3 regions of the Ruegeria sp. YTSA064 genome follow, and region 1 is predicted to be linked to each of the others. Evidence: riboswitches for the same ligand, from Rfam matches in the RefSeq annotation. Region 1 holds a riboswitch; each other region holds the start of a gene.
What was found. A riboswitch is a leader RNA that binds a small molecule or an ion and turns the genes downstream of it on or off. The one in region 1 is predicted to bind cobalamin.
Positions count from the first base shown of each region.

Region 2: linked by a shared signal. The riboswitch ahead of AC2FI7_RS18180 (DUF4198 domain-containing protein) and the one ahead of AC2FI7_RS02175 (DUF1636 family protein) in region 1 are both predicted to bind cobalamin.
Region 3: linked by a shared signal. The riboswitch ahead of AC2FI7_RS13635 (hypothetical protein) and the one ahead of AC2FI7_RS02175 (DUF1636 family protein) in region 1 are both predicted to bind cobalamin.

Region 1 covers NZ_JBXWNK010000001.1:435,897-438,094, reverse strand. Annotated here, with positions in the region: gene cobW (cobalamin biosynthesis protein CobW) at 1-562, opposite strand, end outside; gene AC2FI7_RS02175 (DUF1636 family protein) at 559-939, opposite strand; cobalamin riboswitch at 1,024-1,226, opposite strand; gene AC2FI7_RS02170 (NAD(P)-dependent oxidoreductase) at 1,372-2,198, shown strand, end outside.
Region 2 covers NZ_JBXWNK010000012.1:169,035-171,232, reverse strand. Annotated here, with positions in the region: gene cbiM (cobalt transporter CbiM) at 1-244, opposite strand, end outside; gene AC2FI7_RS18180 (DUF4198 domain-containing protein) at 251-997, opposite strand; cobalamin riboswitch at 1,164-1,366, opposite strand; gene AC2FI7_RS18175 (aldehyde dehydrogenase family protein) at 1,479-2,198, opposite strand, start outside.
Region 3 covers NZ_JBXWNK010000008.1:125,798-127,995, forward strand. Annotated here, with positions in the region: gene AC2FI7_RS13630 (alpha/beta hydrolase family protein) at 1-429, opposite strand, end outside; cobalamin riboswitch at 551-771, shown strand; gene AC2FI7_RS13635 (hypothetical protein) at 859-1,266, shown strand; gene AC2FI7_RS13640 (protein-tyrosine phosphatase family protein) at 1,270-1,773, opposite strand; gene AC2FI7_RS13645 (DNA polymerase III subunit gamma/tau) at 1,944-2,198, shown strand, end outside.

The DNA.
Region 1 (2,198 bases):
GATCGGGCTTGGTCAGCAGGATGATGTCGGCGCAAGAGATCTGATCTTCAAACACTTCCGATAGTGGCGTCTCGTGGTCGATCGACTCATCGGCGAGGCGCTGGGCGTCTACCGCTTCGACATTGGGTGCAAACCGACCAGCGGCAACCGCTTCGGCATCGGCCAAAGCGATCACGCCGTCGACTGTGATTTTCGAGCGAATGTCTGGCCAGTCGAACGCTTTAAGCAGCGGCTTAGGCAGAGCCAGGCCCGAGGTTTCGATCAGAATGTGATCGGGGCGCGGCTCCAAGGCCATAAGCGCTTCGATCGTGGGAATGAAATCGTCGGCCACAGTGCAGCAGATGCAGCCATTGGCCAGTTCCATGATGTTTTCTGCTGGGCAATCCGGGATTGCGCAGGATTTCAGGATATCGCCATCGACACCCACATCGCCGAACTCATTGACTACAACAGCCAAGCGCTTGCCTTGCGGGTTCTGCATCAAATGCTTGACCAGTGTCGTTTTGCCCGAGCCCAGAAAGCCGGTGATCACGGTGACGGGCAGTTTTTCGAGATTGCTCATTTCAGGGCTCCAATCGGGGGAATACGGGCCGCGCAATTCTTGCGGAAGTGTTCGGGGCGTTCACGCCATTTGACCAGCCCGTCCTCGGTCTGAAGGTACTTGGTGGCACCTTCAATGATGGTTTCGACGTGATCGGTTTCGCTGAGGTGTTCGTAAACGAATGTCCAGCGATCAGGTCCGCCACGCAGCACGATAGAACAGCCCTCATCGCAGTTTGAAAGGCATTCTACTGCTTTCAAGGTGATGCCCTCGGGCAGGGCGGCCTGTTCAAGCGCTTTGTGCAGCAATGTGCCGGGGCGTTGGGCGTCGTCTTCGACGGGTAGGCCGCGACGGCATGTAGTGCAGACCAGCAGCTCGACCGGTGTGGTCTCGGTCATGTCTCTCATCCCCCCAATCCTCTTCGTGGGGGACGGGGTTTCATGCGGGCCGATCAAAGCCCCACACCGGAACACCCCGTCCGGTTTCATCTTCGGGCGTTGGCAGGTCTCCCGGCTTGCGGATGTCAGAGCAGTGCTCTGTCGGATGTCCCGCCTTCCCGGCATTCGCCAGTGGCTTGGGCACCCTCTCCGGTCACGGTCGCGGGGGCGGCTGCGTTTGACGGAAAATCCGCTGACGCATTCCCTTTTCATCTGCTGCTGCAGACACCAACACTTGGCTCTTGGGACAGCATTACCCCCCTTGTCAAGCGAGTCTCGCTCAACAGTGCGTACAGGGGCAAAAAAGCGACCTCTGAGGGTCGCTGGACGGCATGACTTAGGTCAACAGGCGTGTTCGCATGTGCATCGAAAGACGAACAGGGAGAGCGTCATATGAAAGTAGGCTTCATCGGGCTGGGAAACGTGGGCGGAAAATTGTCGGGCTCGCTGCTGCGCAATGGGATTGACCTGACCGTTCATGACCTCAACCCTGATCTTGTGTCTGGATTTGTCGCGCAGGGTGCGAAGGCAGCTGAAAGCCCCGCTCAATTGATGCGGGATTGTGACGCTGTGATTACCTGTCTGCCATCTCCTGCCGCCTCGGACGCGGTAATGCAGGAGATGCTGTCCGAAGTGACATCCGGTAAGATCTGGATGGAAATGTCCACCACCGACGAAGCGGGAGTAAAACGATTGGGTGCTTCGGTGATCGAACGTGGGGGGGCTGCAGTCGATTGCCCGGTATCGGGCGGATGTCATCGGGCGGCTACGGGCAATATTTCGATCTTCGCAGGCTGCGATCGAGAAACATTTGAGCGCATTCTGCCGTTCCTGACGACGATGGGGCGCCGCGTTTTGCACACAGGCGATTTGGGATCGGCCTCAGTGTTGAAGGTGCTAACAAACTATTTGGCAACCGCAAATCTGATCACTTGCGCCGAGGCTTTGGTGACCGCAAAGGCCGCAGGGATGGATCTTGGCACGACCTATGAGGCGATCAAAATTTCGTCGGGCACATCATTTGTGCACGAAACGGAAAGCCAAGTGATTCTGAATGGGTCCCGCGATATTTCATTCACCATGGATCTGGTCAAAAAGGATATCGGTCTGTTTCAGGAGGTCGCCGACCGCGCCGGGGTGCCGCTGGAGATAAACCCGGTGATGATGGAAATCTTCGACGACGGAATCGCACGCTACGGTGACCGTGAACTTTCCCCTAA
Region 2 (2,198 bases), on a different contig from region 1:
ACAAAGCCGGAAAGGCGGCCCAACCGAGCAAAAGCCCGGCCAGGCCATTCAGGATCAGATGCACAGAAGATGGGCCAATCGGCACATGAATCAGCGAAGCAACGAAGAAACTGGCTGACAGAACACCCGCTGTGGGAATGCGATCCAGATCCAGCGACCTCAGCCCCATTGCAATCCCGCCTGCAGCAGCGATCGCACCGCCGATTACGACAGGGTTCGAAAGAGCACCATCTACAATGTGCATAAGGGTTTACTCCAGATCCCAGGCGCGGATCCAGATCACGGCATCCTGGCTCAGCTCTTTACCTTCATGCTCGGTTTTCGGACCAGAGCCCAGAGCGGCGAAACCCCAGTAACCGGCTTTGGGTACACCAAAACTGAAATAGCCATTCTCGTCCGAAATCGCTACCAGCGCACCACCTGGCAGCGGTGACACCGTCGGTGCAGCGGCACCCGTGCTTTTCAGGTCAGGGGCGGCGGCGATGTATTCGATCTCAATCTCGACCCCTGCAACTGGTTTGCCCTCGCTCAGCACGCGACCCGTGAAAGTTGAGCCCGCAATGATGTTGTAGGGCTTGTTCAGCGGCAGGATTTCTGTTGCCAGACCTTGCGGCTGATCCCAGTCGGTGGGCAGTTCATTTCGGTTCAGATAGGCCTTGGTGATCTGCTGGATATAAATATCCTCAGATTCTTCGTAGTAAGGCGTAGGAACGGTCACCACCACATAGTCGCCCGAACGCTTCACCGGGACCGAGCCTTTGAACGCCTTGGCGCTGTTGTCTGGGCCGTCAAATGTGGTTTCTTCCAATGTGTCCAGCAGATCGGTTTTATTGCCGTTGTGGATCACATAGAATTCTTCCGGTTTTTCAAGCGTCATCACATGACCAGCTTCAAACGGGTGCCAGAATATCAGCTTTACCGGCACATCACCGGGTCGCTCGATCATCGTGTTTTCTGTGTATTCCATTAGGAAATGAGCGCTCGCAAACGCAGGCATCACTGCAGCAGCTGCTGCCAAAAGCAATTTCTTCAAAACTCAGTCCTTCTCAGGTCGCGCCTTCCCCGGCACATATTTGGTTTTGACTTGGGGAGGGCCCGCGTCCGTTCGTCGACCGAGACAAACAGATACAGCGTACACCCCGTCGCCGACAATGAGCACCCTTTCCGAGGGCGCGTGTTCGGCAGGTCTCCTGACTTGCGGGTCAAAGCGCTATGCTGGCCTTCCCGGGATATCCCAGTGGCATTGTCAGCCGCGCTCGCCGCTTACAGTTGCGGGGGCAGTTGCAGATTTGGCGCGAAGAGCACCGCACTACATTCCCTATTGCTTCCAGGGGAATCCCCCGGAGCCGAACATGGCGTGTTCATGCCAGAACATGCAAAGCACGGTCAACAATCGTTTCCGTCACTAAGCGGGCCATTTGCGAAATTAGAGTACCCACATTCGCTCGACCAGCATCGGATCGATCCTGACAGCTTCTTCACAGCCGTATTACAGCCATCTTATCTTGCGTCATGTCATGCATGGTGTAGCCGATACCGCCGGTGTTGTACCCTGATTGATGGCGACCCGCGAATGGCATCCAGTCGACCCGAAAAGCAGTATGATCGTTCACCATGACGGCCGTGGCGTCCAAATACCGCACGGCATGCATTGCTGTATCCAGGGATTTGGTAAAGACCGACGCCTGAAATGCAAAAGGAAGAGCGTTTGCAGCTTCGTATGCAGCACTAAGATCATCATATTCATAAACACAAACGACCGGCCCGAAGATTTCGGAGGTGGACACGCTCGCATCAGCGGGTGGGTTTAGAAGGATAGTCGGAGCATAGGTCGTTCGGCCCAGCCGTTTACCCCCTGTCATTACGCGGGCACCTCCCGCAACCGCTTCGTCTACCCATTGTTCTACTCGATCAACTTCACCCGGACGGATCAGTGGCCCACATTCCACGCTGGCGTCACGGGCATCACCCACCTTCAGCGCTGAGGCGGCTTCTGCCAACTTTCGAGCGACCGTTTCCACCATCCCTGATGGAGCAAAAACACGCTGAACCGAGACACAAACTTGACCGGAATGATAAAATCCACCCTTGGTCAACAAGGGGATCATGGCATCAATGTCGGCTGTCTCATCGATGATAACTGGCGCCGCTCCGCCGTGCTCCAACGCGCATCGCGTCCCCGGCGCCAGCTTCGAGCG
Region 3 (2,198 bases), on a different contig from region 1:
CAGGCCGGAACAGACACATATCATCCTGTCGATCTGATCGAAATCGGGTTGGACCGGACCAAACATCCCGCCCAAAGAATGCCCGATACTCCAAAGCTTGGCCTGTGGAAACCTCCGCCGCATTTCGGTCCGTGCAGCCGGAATGTCGATCAGCGCCCAATCCGCCATGGTGACACGCGATTGCTTTTGTGAGCCTGTCAGAGAGTGACCAAAATCCCTGTAGTCATAAGTCAGGCAGGCCATGCCGTGCGCTTCTGCAAGCCAACTTGCGAAATGTTGGTAGTAATCTCGGGGCACACCGGTTGCGCCGTTGATCACAACAACTTTGTCCGGTTTTGCGACTGGATGATAGAGCCGGGCCGACAGTATTGCCGGGCCGGACTGAAACTGAATGTCCTCGGTGACAACCGCTTGCTGTGTGTCCAACATGGTGCCCTCTGAAATCAACTGAACCGATCAGTTCACCCAAGGCGCGCCGAGTCAAGGTTGACGTGGCTAGACCGTGCGTCACATGCCATGATCAATCTTCTTGACACCCGAACGATTGTACCGCTAGCGATGACGTGATGGTTCTCGCGCCCAACCGGGCCGGGATGAAAAGGGAACACGGTGCGGTTCTGCCCGGATAAACCCGGAACGAACCCAGTCCGAGACTGCCCCCGCAACTGTAAGCGGAGAGCGATGTCGAAATGCCACTGGCCTTGAAGGCCGGGAAGGTCGGCAAAGCAATGACCCGCGAGTCAGGAGACCTGCCATCAAAACGAAACTGAAACTCGGGCGGGGTGTCCGGGCAGGGCAAGACCGCATGCATGCTGTCCCTCCTGATTGATGCCCCTGCCCTGCGCGGAGGGCGCATGAATGATCTGGAAGACCAACACGCATAAATTCTCGGCAACAATTTGCCAACGGACCGGGAAAAACTGCCCCGCTTTGGCACGAATGGCACGGGCACTGGCCAATTCGGTTGGAAAAGCTGGCCCCACGACCACCGCAGGATTCGGAATCGAAGGAAGCTGCGATCTGACTCATTGCACCAGTGGATGCACCGCCCGATTTCGCTCCGGTCCGGAAGAAACCCGAGTGTTCTGTGATGCCGATTCAGACGTCGCGATCGACCATCTGGACAGCTATGCAGACCTGATGTTTGGCACGGACTCGCGCCCCATCCCTGCAGGCACCTTGTCCCGACCGCCGTGCGCAATGCTGGAAGTGTTAGCCCTGAGCGGAAACACTCGGGCGCAGGCTGAATACCGTCCGTCGGCCTGATCGCTATTCGGCTACCAGGACACTGGCAGGCGCAGTCGCCCAGCGCAGCTGCGCGTCGGTTTCAACTGCACATGGGCGTAAGGCTCGCAACCTTTTCAATGCCTCGTCCGGGTGCTCTCCACACTCGACCATCAAGCGCAATACAGCCATACCAGAGCGGCCACATCCGCCTTTGCAGTGGATTAGTACTCGGCCTCCACCCGACAATGCGTGGCGAGCAGACTCGCTGGCATCCGCCCAGCGCATATCAATGTCGTTGCAGGGTATACCGTAATCCTCGACTGGCAGATGAACCCAGCGACAAGCGCGGCTGCGAACATCGGCCCCAAAATCCCTGGCGCCATCAAGGATCATCTCGACCTCAGTGGTCATTGACAGAATAAGGCCGGGCTTCCATCCGGTAACCGCATCAAGATCACCGGAATAGTCTCCTCCTCGCCCTGGCATTGAGGTTAACGCAAGCGAGCCCCCGCCCACTTGAAGTGCATGGATAACAATCTGAGCCATTCTACGCTCCCCCCGAAACGCTGATCAGAAAATCTTTCTGGCTGGTCTTAGACTGTACGATATTAACCGCGTCGGACGGCAATCCAAAATGAAAATCCTCGCGGCTTGCTGTGGACGCGGGCAGCGGGGGCCTCTACGCTGCGGCGTAATTCGAATCCGACAGAGCAGACATGACCGATACGCCAAGCCCCGCCTACCAGGTTCTTGCCCGCAAATACCGTCCTGAAACCTTTACCGATCTGGTCGGTCAGGACGCGATGGTACGCACACTGAAAAACGCGTTCGAGGCGGACCGGATCGCCCAGGCCTTTATCATGACCGGCATTCGTGGCACCGGTAAAACAACCACAGCCCGGATCATCGCGAAGGGGATGAATTGCATCGGGCCTGATGGCGAAGGTAAACCCACCACCGAACCCTGCGGT